2 regions of the Pseudocolwellia antarctica genome follow, and region 2 is predicted to be linked to the other one. Evidence: predicted binding sites of a transcription regulator. Region 2 holds the regulator's gene; the other holds the start of a gene.

Region 1 (6,794 bases), 1.2 Mb from region 2:
AGTTTCAAGTTCAGGGATTGATACCAAAGGAAGTAAAACTGCGTTTACAGAGCGCGCAGCAATACTATCAAGTAATGTTTGATACTTTAGATTAGAAATGAATATATGCTTTTCTGAATCTGTTAGGCCTTGCCAATCAGCACGATCTTTAGAAACATCAATTTCTTCAGGACGCCAAAAGAAACTTAATTGCTTTTCGATCAATCGTTCAAAATTTATGAACTTTTGTTGATCGTAACGGCTAATGTTTACACTTTGCCCGAAAAACATTGGCTCTAATAAAGCATTGTGAGCCGATTGATTAAAAGTTGTATACGTCATTTATTTTCCCTGAAAATATCAAACATCAATTTGATATAAATATATTACGAGTAAAGCTTGTTATAATTTTCTTACTGACAAGTGCTTATTAAATCTTACACGCGCCGCCTTCACAGTCTTCGCTTTCAATTTCTACTTGGCTATCGGCTGCACCATCTCTTGTATTGTGGTAATACATTGTTTTAACACCTAATTTATAAGCTGTTAAAATATCTTTCAATACTTGCTTGATTGGTACTTTTCCACCTTCAAAACGTGATGGATCATAATTTGTGTTTGCAGAAATCGTTTGGTCGATAAACTTCTGCATTATGCCAACTAGCTCTAAGTAACCTTGGTTACTTGGAATATTCCATAGTAATTCGTAGTTATCTTTTAATCGTGCGTATTCAGGTACAACTTGTTTTAAAACACCATCTTTACTGGCTTTAATACTGATAAGCCCACGTGGTGGTTCAATACCATTTGTTGCATTTGATATTTGAGACGATGTTTCTGAAGGCATTAGCGCTGAAACCGTTGAGTTTCTAACACCAAATTCTACGATATCCTTACGTAAAGCTTCCCAGTCTAAATGCAATGCTTCATTAACAACGTTATCGATTTCTTTTTTATAAGTATCTATCGGTAAGATACCTTTTGATAAGCGAGTTTCATTGAATTTAGGACAAGCACCTACTTCTTTAGCTAAGTTGTTACTTGCTTTTAGTAAGTAGTATTGAATAGCTTCAAAAGTTTTATGCGTTAAGTTATTTGCACTGCCGTTAGAGTAATACAAACCATTTTTAGCTAGGTAGTAAGCATAGTTAATTACGCCTATGCCTAATGTACGTCTACCAACGGTTGCATTTTTAGCTGCTGGCATAGGGTAGTCTTGGTAGTCTAATAAACTATCTAAAGCACGTACCGCTAAATCAGCTAAGCCGTCTAGTTCGTCTAAGCTTTCAATCGCACCTAAGTTAAATGCAGAAAGGGTACAAAGGGCTATTTCGCCATTTGGATCATTAATGTCATTCATTGGTTGCGTTGGTAAAGCAATCTCTAAACAAAGGTTACTTTGTCTAATAGGTGCTTGCTTAGGATCAAATGGGCTGTGAGTATTACAGTGATCAACATTTTGTAAATAAATACGACCTGTACTCGCTCTTTCTTGAGCAAATAAAGTAAATAATTCAATTGCCTTTATGCACTTTTTACGAATAGTTGGATCAGCTTCGTATTTAGTATAAAGGGCTTCAAACTCGTCTTGGTCTTCAAAAAACGCATCATATAAACCAGGTACATCGCTTGGGCTAAATAAAGTGATTGATTCACCTTTAATTAAGCGTTGGTACATTACTTTATTGAACTGCACACCATAATCTAAATGGCGTACACGGTTTTCTTCAACACCACGGTTATTTTTTAATACTAATAAGCTTTCAACTTCTAAATGCCATAGCGGGTAAAATAATGTTGCTGCACCACCACGTACACCACCTTGAGAACAACTTTTAACCGCTGTTTGAAAGTGTTTGAAAAATGGAATACAACCTGTATGAAAAGCTTCACCATTTCTTATCGAACTACCTAATGCACGAATTCTACCTGCGTTAATACCAATACCAGCACGTTGCGATACGTATTTAACAATAGAGCTTGAAGCAGCGTTAATTGAGTCTAAGCTATCGCCACACTCAATAAGTACACATGATGAGAACTGACGTGTAGGTGTTCTTACACCCGACATAATAGGTGTAGGTAATGATATTTTGAAAAGAGAAATCGCGTTATAAAAGCCTTCAACGTACTTTAAGCGTGTTTCTTTTGGATATTTTGCAAATAAACAAGCAGCAACTAGTACATATAAGAACTGTGCACTCTCATAAATTTCACCTGTTACACGGTTTTGAACAAGGTATTTACCTTCTAACTGTTTAACAGCAGCATAACTAAAGTTTAGGTCACGACGGTGATCTAAAAATTGTTCCATTGCTTCAAATTCATCTTTTGTATAATCAGCGATTAAGTGCTGATCATATTTTCCTGATGCCACAAGAGAAATAACATGCTCGTAAAGTTTAGGTGGTTCAAACTTACCGTAGGCTTTCTTTCTTAAGTGAAAAATAGCTAAACGAGCAGATAAAAATTGATAATCAGGTGTTTCTTCAGAAATTAAATCAGCTGCTGATTTAATTATGGTTTCATGAATATCTTCTGTTTTTATTCCATCGTAAAATTGAATGTGTGACTTCAACTCAACTTGAGATACAGAAACGTTATCAAGACCTGCTGCTGCCCAGTCGATAACTTTATGGATTTTTTCTAAATCAATGGGCTCTTTTTCGCCATTGCGCTTGGTAACAAAAAGATTGTTATTCATGAAAGACCTGTTAGTAATTTATAGTTCCGTATGTTCAGTTTTGAACATTTACAATTATTATTTAACCGCTAGTTCGAATGTGTAATAAATACACTACATCTTGGGGTTTTATAAAAACAGATCACAAGATAGTGAGGTTTGACGTCTAATGCAAGTGTTAAAATTATGTGTATTTAGGTACTTTCTAGGGTATGAAAACTCGTGTTAGTAACAACTAACTTAGTAAGGCTTTTTATTTTTGATTTATAAAGAACGCAATGCTTTTTTTAAATTTAATTACGTTCATTATTTATTTTGAAAAAATGTTTTGTTTGCTTGTATTTTCAACAACCCGTTATGTTTACCAGCAGGTCAAATTTTTACCAAATATTTCATAATTTGAACACTTGATTATTTTATCGTCGCCAGTATATCCAGTGGGTTTAGCGTGATTACGTCCGCTTGCCAGTTTTTGCATTCTTCTTTGTCTAAAATGTATCCCCATTCTGCAATAATTGTATGCATATTTGCTCTGTTTCCTGACTCTATATCTCGCGGAGCATCGCCTACATAAATACAATCTGTTGGGGCACAATTTATTTTTTCAGCGGCAAATAATACAGGAGCAGGGTGTGGTTTACGCTCAGGTAAGGTATCGCCACCAATTAACGTTTTACATTGCTTAAATTGTGGGAATTGAGGGACTAAGATTTGAGCTAAATATTCGGGCTTATTGGTTACTATGCCCCAAGGGATATTCAAATCATTTAGTGAAGACAGTAAATCTTCAATACCTGGGTAGAGACATGTATGAACGGCGATGTTTTCTTCATAATAATTGAGAAAGGATACTCTTAGCTCTTCAAAATCAAATTCGCTAAGGCGATCACCAAAGCCTAACTCTAATAAACCTTTAGAACCATCAGAAGCTATAGGGCGATAAGTTTCTCTATCAACCGCTTTAAGACCTTTAGATATTAAAACATGATTTAATGCTTCACCTAAGTCATTAGCGGTGTCTAATAAAGTGCCATCTAGATCAAACAATACGCCTTTATGCTTATTCATAGGTTACCTAGCTTACTTTTTGAAAACATAAAATGTAATTAACATCGAGATTAGATGTTAACTTATGATTTTCTGTAATTGGATTGTAATGAATGCCAGCGGTATCAATACACTTTAAGTTATTATCTTCAGCCCATGCGATTAATGTAGAAGGGCGAATAAATGATTTGTGCTCATGTGTACCATCAGGAACTATCTTAAGCACTTTTTCAGCTGCTACTATAGCCATTAGGTAAGACATAATTGATTTGTTTAATGTTGAAAAGAAAACAAAACCGTTTGGTTTAACCATATTTGCACATGCAGCGATAATTGATGCGGGATCTGGAACGTGCTCTAACATTTCCATACAGGTTACAACATCGAACGTTTCAGGGCATTCTACAGCTTTTTCTTCAGCGGTGATTTTTTGATAATCAACTTTAATATTCGATTCTAATGAATGTAGCTTTGCAATATTGAGAGGTTCTTCTCCCATATCAATGCCAGTAACGTTAGCGCCCAACTTAGCTAAACTTTCACTAAGAATACCGCCACCACAACCTACATCGATTATGTTTTTATCAAAAATATTTTCAATATGCTGAATAATAAACTGAAGACGAAGAGGGTTGATTTGGTGAAGTGGTTTAAAGTCACCTGTTAAATCCCACCATTGGCTGGCTACTTTTTCAAACTTCTCTATTTCATCAAAATTTACATTAACACTATTAGACATTTTATAAGGCTCTAGCTAAATATTTTCATTAACCTGATTCTAAATCAAAAAGGTAATCAAACCTAGTTCATTACCTTATTTTATTGTGTCGTTTGGTTTTTTTCTGCTTATATATAGTATTCATTAAATACGGTTGTGTGAAATATAAACAAGGCTATTTTACCTTGTAATATTGTTTAAATATCCAACATTTTTAGATAGTGCCTTTTATTTTAAAAAACATTGAGTTATGACTATTTGTTTGTTTCTCTAATTGTAAAATAATCTAGGTTGATAAAGCAGTATTGTCTTGTAAAATTTTATGTTAGTATGCCGTGTTAATTATAACTATAATTTCGAAAATTTTGATTTTGTTCTAAGTTAAGGGAACCATCGATTTATGACCGATTTGGCTAACAATATTTCTCCAATAAATATTGAAGATGAATTAAAAAGCTCCTATTTAGATTACGCAATGAGCGTAATCGTAGGCCGTGCATTACCTGATGTTCGTGATGGATTAAAACCAGTGCATCGTCGCGTTTTATTCGCTATGAACGTACTAGGTAATGACTTCAATAAACCATATAAAAAATCAGCTCGTGTTGTTGGTGACGTAATTGGTAAATATCACCCTCATGGTGATACTGCTGTATACGATACCATTGTACGTATGGCGCAACCTTTTTCACTAAGGTATATGCTGGTAGATGGGCAAGGTAACTTCGGTTCTGTAGATGGCGATTCAGCTGCTGCAATGCGTTATACCGAAATTAGAATGTCGAAAATTGCACATTCTATTCTTGCTGATTTAGATAAAGAAACCGTCGACTTTGTTCCAAACTATGACGGCACTGAACATATCCCAGCGGTAATGCCTACGCGTATCCCTAACTTATTAGTTAATGGTACTTCAGGTATTGCGGTAGGTATGGCAACAAACATTCCTCCTCATAATTTAACTGAGGTTATCAATGCTTGTTTAGCGCTTATCGAAAATAGCGATTTATCTGTAGAAGAACTCATTGAATATATTCCTGGTCCTGATTTCCCTACTGCAGGTATTATCAGTGGTCGAGCAGGTATTCAAGAAGCCTACAGAACAGGTCGCGGAAAAATAAAAATTCGCGCACTTGCTGAAATAGAAGTGGATGAGAATTCAGGTAAAGAAACCATTATTGTTCATGAGTTACCTTACCAAGTTAACAAAGCTCGCCTGATTGAAAAAATGGCTGAGCTTGTTAAAGAAAAACGTTTAGAAGGTATTTCAGCTTTACGTGATGAGTCTGATAAAGACGGCATGCGCATGGTTATTGAAATTAAACGTGGTGAAGTAGGCGAGGTTGTTTTAAATAACCTTTTCAAACTAACTCAAATGCAAGTGTCTTTTGGTTTAAATATGGTGGCATTAACTAATGGCCAACCTAAATTATTTAACCTAAAAGAAATGCTTGAAGCGTTTATACTTCATCGCCGTGAAGTAGTAACTCGTCGTACGATATTCGAACTACGCAAAGCACGTGAAAGAGCTCATATCCTTGAAGGTTTATCAATCGCATTAGTGAATATAGATCCTATTATTGAGCTAATTAAGCAATCTCCTACACCAAGTGAAGCAAAAGAAAAGCTTGTTTCTCAAGGCTGGGAATTAGGTAATGTTGCAGACATGCTTTCAGCTGCTGGTTACGATGCAGCTCGCCCTGAATGGGTAGAACCTGAGTTTGGTATTAGAGACAACAAGTACTTCTTAACGGTACCACAAGCTCAAGCTATTTTAGACTTACGTTTACATAAATTAACGGGTCTAGAACACGAGAAGATTTTAGCTGAATACAAAGAGCTACTTGATGTTATTGCTGAGTTATTACATATCTTAGCGACTCCTACACGTTTAATGGAAGTTATCCGTGAAGAGTTAGAAGTTATTCGTGAAGACTTTGGTGATGAACGTAGAACTGAAATCTCTGATGCTTCTCATGATTTATCAATGGAAGACTTAATCACTGAAGAAGATGTTGTTGTGACACTTTCTCATGAAGGTTACGTTAAGTACCAAGTTTTAGCTGATTACGATGCACAGCGTCGTGGTGGTAAAGGTAAAGCTGCTACTAAAATGAAAGAAGAAGATTTCATTGAAAGACTTCTTGTTGCTAACACACATGACACTATTCTTTGTTTCTCAGACAAAGGCAGAATGTATTGGCTTAAAGTATTCCAATTACCATTAGCAAGCAGAACGGCAAGAGGTCGTCCTATTGTTAACATTCTTCCATTAGAGTCTGACGAAAGAATTACGGCTATTCTACCTGTACGCGAATATGAAGAAGACAAGTTCATCTTTATGGCTACTGCATCAGGTACGGTTAA
Region 2 (6,794 bases):
CGCCTATACTTTTAACATAAACCGATTTATAACCTTTAAAATCTAGATTATGCTGCTATGATATGGGTAACAAATGATATTTTCAGTACATTTACCAATCAAAAAACAGTGGTAATACCAATAAAATAAAGATACATTACCGAAATAAGAAAAATAAACATTTAAACTTAATACACATTACTAACCAATAAATTACCCAAGTTTAGGCGAGTAAAGTAAGTTTAAAGAACAAGGTAAGAGGAAAACAAATGAAAAACCGTCGATTATTCTGGCGAATTGTCCAAGGCATAGAATCTTCTATAAAAAGCGGAGAATATACCGTAGGTAGTAGATTACCAGCAGAACGTGAATTAGCTGAAAAATTCAATGTAAGTAGACCCACTATTCGAGAAGCAATTATTGCTCTTGAAGTAAGAGGTCAAGTTGAAGTTAAAACAGGCTCAGGTGTTTATGTAATCGAATCGGCATCATTAGAATCAAATGCAGTGAACGCATTTGAACTCACACAAGCAAGAGCTTTAATTGAAGGTGAAGTTGCGGCTTTAGCGGCAATTAGCATTACTGATGAAGAATTAGAGGCGCTATCTGCAACCCTTGATATGATGGAAAAAAATCAAGATTCAGACAGTATTGAAGAAGCAGATAAATTATTTCATAAAATTATCTCTACAGCGACTCGAAATGAAGCAATGATTTTATCAGTAAAAAACTTATGGTCTTTAAGAGCTTCTACTCGTGAGATTATTGAAGATTATAAAAACGTATGTAGCAGCGATAATAAGCTGACATTAAAAGAACATACGGCTATTTATTTAGCCCTTAAAGAAAAAGATGCAGCTAAAGCTCGTTTAGCTATGCATCAACATTTCAATCGCCTTATTAATACGTTATTTGATGCAATAGAATCTAAAGCATTAGCAGAAGTTCAACGTAAAAATAATGAGAAAAGAGATTTATATTCTTTAGAAAACCTAGTTAAATAAATGCTAAGTAAATAATTAAAGTAAGTATTGGCTTATCAGTTTATTAAAACCAACAATATCAAAACTACCTTTAATTTCAAAATTTACTTGGCCTAATTCACTTATATATAATTGAATTTCACAATCTAAGTCAAGTGTGCCAGATGTCTCGATAGAAAATGCGTTAATCTTGCTATACGGTAATGAGGTGTAATCTACCTTAGAGCCCGTTATACCTTGTACGTTAGCGGATATGACTCTCTTGTTGGTAAACACGACTTGGTCTCGAATACTTTTAAAAGTAGCAAATATTTCCTCGCCATCAATTAAAAACACATGAAAATCTTCTCTCGCCTCATCGTTATCAATAGGCTTTAGCTTAAATACTGACGAATTTTTAAAGTCGATCATAATAGTTCCTTCCTTTTAATGATTATACAAAAAATTACTTATAACACTTGTTTCAACTCAATAATTTAAATGATGCCTGCATAATTTTGACGAGCAAATTTATACTATATCTATAATATTAAAAACGCTACCGAAGTAGCGTCTCAGGATTATTACCCCTTATTAAAATGAGTTAAGGTTAATAATCAATTTGTCATCATGAGTTGATAGTAATGAATATCTTATTCAGCGATATATTCAACAACTTCTAAACCAAAACCTGATAATGAGTGGTATTTAGTTTGCGAGCTTAATAAGCGCATTTTGCTTACACCTAAATTAGATAAAATTTGCGAACCTACACCTACATTACGCGATCCAACATGACGTTCTACATCTTTAACCGCTTCACCAGCATCTTGTTTAGCATATTTTTGAACTTGAGCAATTAATGATTCTGGAGATTCATGCTTACCTAATAATACAAGTACGCCACCTTCATCAGCTATTCTCTTTAACGCATCAGCCATTGGCCATTTAGCAACACTTTCACGCTCGCTCAACAATAAGTCTCTAAATGTGTTTTCAAGATGAACACGAACTAAAGTAGGTTCATCAGCTTTAATTTCACCTTTGGTTAAAGCAAAATGTGCTTGTCCATCAATGGTGTCTTTAAATACGGTAAGATCAAACTCACCAAAAGCAGTTGGTAATTTACATGATGAAACACGTTCTATTGTTGTTTCATTTGCATTACGGTATTCAATCAAATCGGCAATCGTGCCCATTTTTATGTCGTGCTTTTCAGCAATAACTTCAAGATCTGGACGACGTGCCATGCTGCCATCTTCGTTTAAAATTTCAACAATAACAGATGCAGCTTCTAGCCCAGCTAATCGAGATAAATCAACAGAAGCTTCGGTATGACCCGCTCTATTTAAAACACCACCATCTTTAGCCATTAAAGGAAAAATATGTCCAGGTTGAACAATACTTAAATGGTTAGCATTAGGTCCAACAGCCGCTAATACAGTCTTAGCACGGTCTGCAGCTGAAATACCTGTAGTAACACCTTCAGCAGCTTCAATAGATACGGTAAAATTTGTACTAAATTGTGCATTGTTATTATCTACCATTAACGGCAGTTTTAACTGAACACACTTTTCTACTGACATAGGCATACAAATCAAACCACGACCATGAGTTGCCATGAAGTTGATTGCTTCAGGTGTTACCTTTTCAGCAGCCATAATGAAGTCACCTTCATTTTCACGATCTTCGTCATCCATTAAGATAACCATCTTACCCAGAGCGATATCATCAATAATCTCTTGTGGGGTATTTAATTTCATATCAACCTCTTTATTTGATAAAACCATTACGTGCTAACAAATCATGTGTAACACCAGATTGCTGAGTATTCTCAGCGGTTTTATTGGTAAGTAACCTTTCTATATAGCGCGCTATTAAATCAACTTCTACATTTACTTTAGAGCCGACTTTGTAGCTGCTAATAATCGTTTCTTGCGTTGTATGTGGTACAACCGTTAGTCTAAATTTACTGTCGCTTAACCCATTAACCGTTAAGCTTGTACCATCAATAGTGATCGAACCTTTTTCAGCAATATACGCGGCTATATCATTCGGCATCGCAACCCAATAATGAATACTATTTCCATCATGTTCTATTGCGACAATTTCAGATAAAGCATCTACGTGCCCAGAAACCATATGACCACCGAAACGAGTCGTTGGTAACATAGCTTTTTCTAAATTAACTTTTTGACCACTTTTGTAATGAGCAAAGCCTGTTCGCTTTAACGTTTCATTTGAAACATCAGCACTAAAAGTACTTGTACTTACATCAACAACCGTTAAACAAATACCATTAGTGGCAATAGAATCACCTAATTTAACATCTTGCATATCCAGCAAGCCTGTTGATACTGATATTCTAGCGCCTTGCGCATTAACTTGTACGGTATTTATTTGACCAACTGCTTCTATTATTCCAGTAAACATGAGTAACTCTTGTTAGTTTAGCTATTTAATAAGTCTTCTGACTTTAGTTTTTATGTATTTTCGCTGTTATGCGTATATCTTCGCCTACCATACGCACATCAGTATAAGTTAGTTTTTTAGCTTCTGATAAAGCTTGAATATTATTCATATTAAGTAAACTTTTTCCGTCTGCTCCCATTAACTTAGGCGCTTGAAAAAGAATAAACTCATCAACTAAGTTTTGCCCTACAAATGCTCCAGTTAGTCGGGCACCCGATTCAATCAACACATCATTCAAACCACGTTTACCTAAGGTAGATAAAACAGCCTTTAAGTTTAATTTTTTAGGCGCTGTACTTTGTGTTTCTAAATTATTTATTGCTGACTGAGTGATTTCTAACTCATCATTAAAAGGAGCACTGATATGTTCTACAAAATGTGGCCATTTATGGCTGTTTTCAATGTTATGAGTGAATATAATTACAGGTGATTCAATAGAAAAAAGCGCTAAGTCAGGCGTTAATCTATTTTGAGAATCGATAATAACGCGAATAGGTTGGCGTACACTTTCTTGTGCATAGCTATTTTTAAGATCGCCTAACTCACTCCAACGCACATTCATTTTAGCATCATCAATTAAAACAGAATCAGCTCCAGTAATAACAGCACAGCTTTGTGCGCGTAAGCGTTGTACATTTCGTCTCGCTGCAGATCCTGTGATCCACTTACTTTCACCGCTAGACATGGCGATTTTACCATCAATGCTCGACGCTAATTTACAACGAACATAAGGTAATTTAGTTGTCATTAATTGAATAAAACCAACATTTAAGCTTTTAGCTTCTTGCTCTAATAAACCGTATTGTGTAGTTATACCTGCGGCTTCAAGCATTTTCAAACCATTACCTGAAACTTGAGGATTTGGATCCACCATAGCCGCAATTACGTGTTTTACACCCGCTTTAATTAAACCTTCAGCACAAGGTGGAGTTCGGCCATAATGACTACACGGTTCAAGAGTTACATAAGCCGTAGCGCCTATAGTACTTTTACCTGCCTGCTTGGCTTGCATCAGAGCATTCACTTCAGCATGACCCTGCCCTGCTTTAACGTGATAACCTTCACCTACAGCTTCATTATCTTTAACAAGTACACAGCCCACTCTCGGATTAGGAGACGTTGTATAATGAGCACCTTTTGCTAGAGACAAAGCTCTTTGCATATACTCATAATCTAATGCTGTGAATCTTTTCATAAGTTATTTTTCATCGCCTAAACGAGCAATTTCTTCACCAAACTCTTTGATGTCTTCAAACGACTTGTAAACTGAAGCAAAGCGAACATAAGCCACTTTATCTAAATCTTTCAGTTGTTCCATAATCGTATTACCTAGCATTTCGCTTGAAATTTCACGTTCACCTGTTGCTCGTAATGCTGACTTTACTTTATTAATAGCAAGTTCAACATTCTCGACACTTACAGGTCTTTTCTCTAAAGCTCTCACTAAACCATTACGCATTTTGTCTTCATTAAACGGTTCTCTTGAACCATCTCGTTTAATGATTTTTGGCATAACAAGTTCAGCTATTTCAAACGTTGTATAACGTTCACTACAAGCTAAACATTCACGTCTTCTTCTAACTTGATGTCCGTCAGCGACTAATCTTGAATCGATAACTTTAGTCTCTGTTTCAGAGCAAAAAGGACAATGCATGGTGTGATCCTACAACTGGTGTTAAAACATTTTACTTAATCATTTTGAATATAGAGCTAAATAACTAAATAAAATGAATTTAATAAATAAAAATGGCCGCTAATGCGGCCATTCTATTCGATATTAACAATTCAAACTACTGTTCTGTTTTACGTATTAACCGTAAACAGGGAAACGTGAACAAAGCTCTTTAACTTTAGCTTGAACCGTTGTAATAGTTTCTTCGTTAGTAATATCGTCAAGAATATCACAAATCCAGCTTGTTAATTCTTTAGTCTCTTCAACACCAAAACCACGACGTGTAATTGCTGGCGTACCTAAACGTAAACCTGAAGTAACAAACGGAGAACGAGGATCGTTTGGAACAGAGTTTTTGTTTACTGTGATATGAGCTTTACCTAATGCAGCATCTGCATCTTTACCAGTAATGTCTTTATCAATTAGGTCTAATAATAATAAATGGTTATCAGTTTTGTTTGATACAACTTTGTAACCACGGCCTTGAAGTACAGCAACCATAGCTTTAGCGTTGTCTAAAACGCCTTGCTGATAAACTTTGAATTCTGGTTGTAAAGCTTCTTTAAATGCTACTGCTTTTGCTGCAATAACGTGCATTAAAGGACCACCTTGACCACCAGGGAATACAGCACTGTTTAATTTTTTGTAAATGTCTTCATCATCACATGCAGAAACAATTAAACCGCCACGTGGGCCAGCTAATGTTTTATGTGTAGTTGTTGAAACTACATGAGCATGTGGAACTGGGTTAGGGTATAAACCAGCAGCAACTAAACCAGCAACGTGAGCCATATCTACGAAGAAATATGCACCAACTTTGTCTGCGATAGTACGCATGCGAGCCCAGTCAACAATACCTGAAAACGCTGAAAAACCACCAATAATCATTTCTGGTTTATGTTCTACAGCTAAACGCTCTAATTCTACGTAATCAATATCACCAGTTTCTGGATCTAAACCGTATTGGAAAGCCTCATAAGACTTACCAGAAAAGTTTACATGTGAACCATGAGTTAAATGACCACCATGAGCTAAGCTCATACCTAATACTTTTCCGCCTGGTGTTACTAACGCTTGAAAAACTGCTGCGTTTGCTTGTGAACCAGCATGTGGTTGAACATTCGCGTATGTAGCACCAAAAAGTTCTTTAGCACGGTCAATAGCTAATTGCTCAGCAATATCAACAAACTCACAACCGCCGTAATAACGTTTGCCAGGGTAACCTTCAGCATATTTATTTGTTAACTGAGAGCCTTGAGCTTCAAGTACGCGAGTACTACAGTAATTTTCTGAAGCGATAAGTTCGATGTGTTCTTCTTGACGAACTGTTTCTTTGGCAATAGCCTCAAACAATTCAGCATCAAAATCTGCAATGTTCATGTCACGTGTAAGCATGTTAAATCCTCAAGTAATCAGCCAGTCAATCATCTTAGGCTGTGGGGTACATTCAATAAAAAACAATAAAATTTATGGGCAGTATTTTGCCTGAATCTTGTAATTTTGTATATGCAAAATATATAAATATTAAGGGATAATGTTAGTCGATTTAGTAATCGGTTATACCTTAATAGTTCGAATAAAATAATCGATTCAACTATTTTATTAAGCTATTGATTAAAAAACATCAGCTAACGAGTAATCTATGCTGCCTACCTGCCAACACTTGGCTTATATCAGCACTTTAAGATCTCTACATTTTCACCAAAAGT

Evidence for each region. Region 2 encodes NrdR, which represses ribonucleotide reductase genes. Its sites were predicted from a motif close to AAACACNANATNTNGTGTTT; they were not measured.
Region 1: a site for NrdR is predicted at 2,772-2,791, ahead of nrdA (class 1a ribonucleoside-diphosphate reductase subunit alpha). Genes of this name have one in related genera too.

What each region holds. Positions count from the first base shown of each region.
Region 1 covers NZ_CP187926.1:1,776,843-1,783,636, reverse strand. Annotated here, with positions in the region: gene nrdB (class Ia ribonucleoside-diphosphate reductase subunit beta) at 1-321, opposite strand, end outside; gene nrdA (class 1a ribonucleoside-diphosphate reductase subunit alpha) at 410-2,683, opposite strand; gene ACPUVN_RS07785 (HAD-IA family hydrolase) at 3,074-3,730, opposite strand; gene ubiG (bifunctional 2-polyprenyl-6-hydroxyphenol methylase/3-demethylubiquinol 3-O-methyltransferase UbiG) at 3,738-4,448, opposite strand; gene gyrA (DNA topoisomerase (ATP-hydrolyzing) subunit A) at 4,828-6,794, shown strand, end outside.
Region 2 covers NZ_CP187926.1:3,025,872-3,032,665, forward strand. Annotated here, with positions in the region: gene ACPUVN_RS13065 (FadR/GntR family transcriptional regulator) at 249-983, shown strand; gene ACPUVN_RS13070 (PH domain-containing protein) at 999-1,373, opposite strand; gene ribBA (bifunctional 3,4-dihydroxy-2-butanone-4-phosphate synthase/GTP cyclohydrolase II) at 1,595-2,704, opposite strand; gene ACPUVN_RS13080 (riboflavin synthase) at 2,715-3,374, opposite strand; gene ribD (bifunctional diaminohydroxyphosphoribosylaminopyrimidine deaminase/5-amino-6-(5-phosphoribosylamino)uracil reductase RibD) at 3,418-4,608, opposite strand; gene nrdR (transcriptional regulator NrdR) at 4,612-5,067, opposite strand; gene glyA (serine hydroxymethyltransferase) at 5,224-6,480, opposite strand.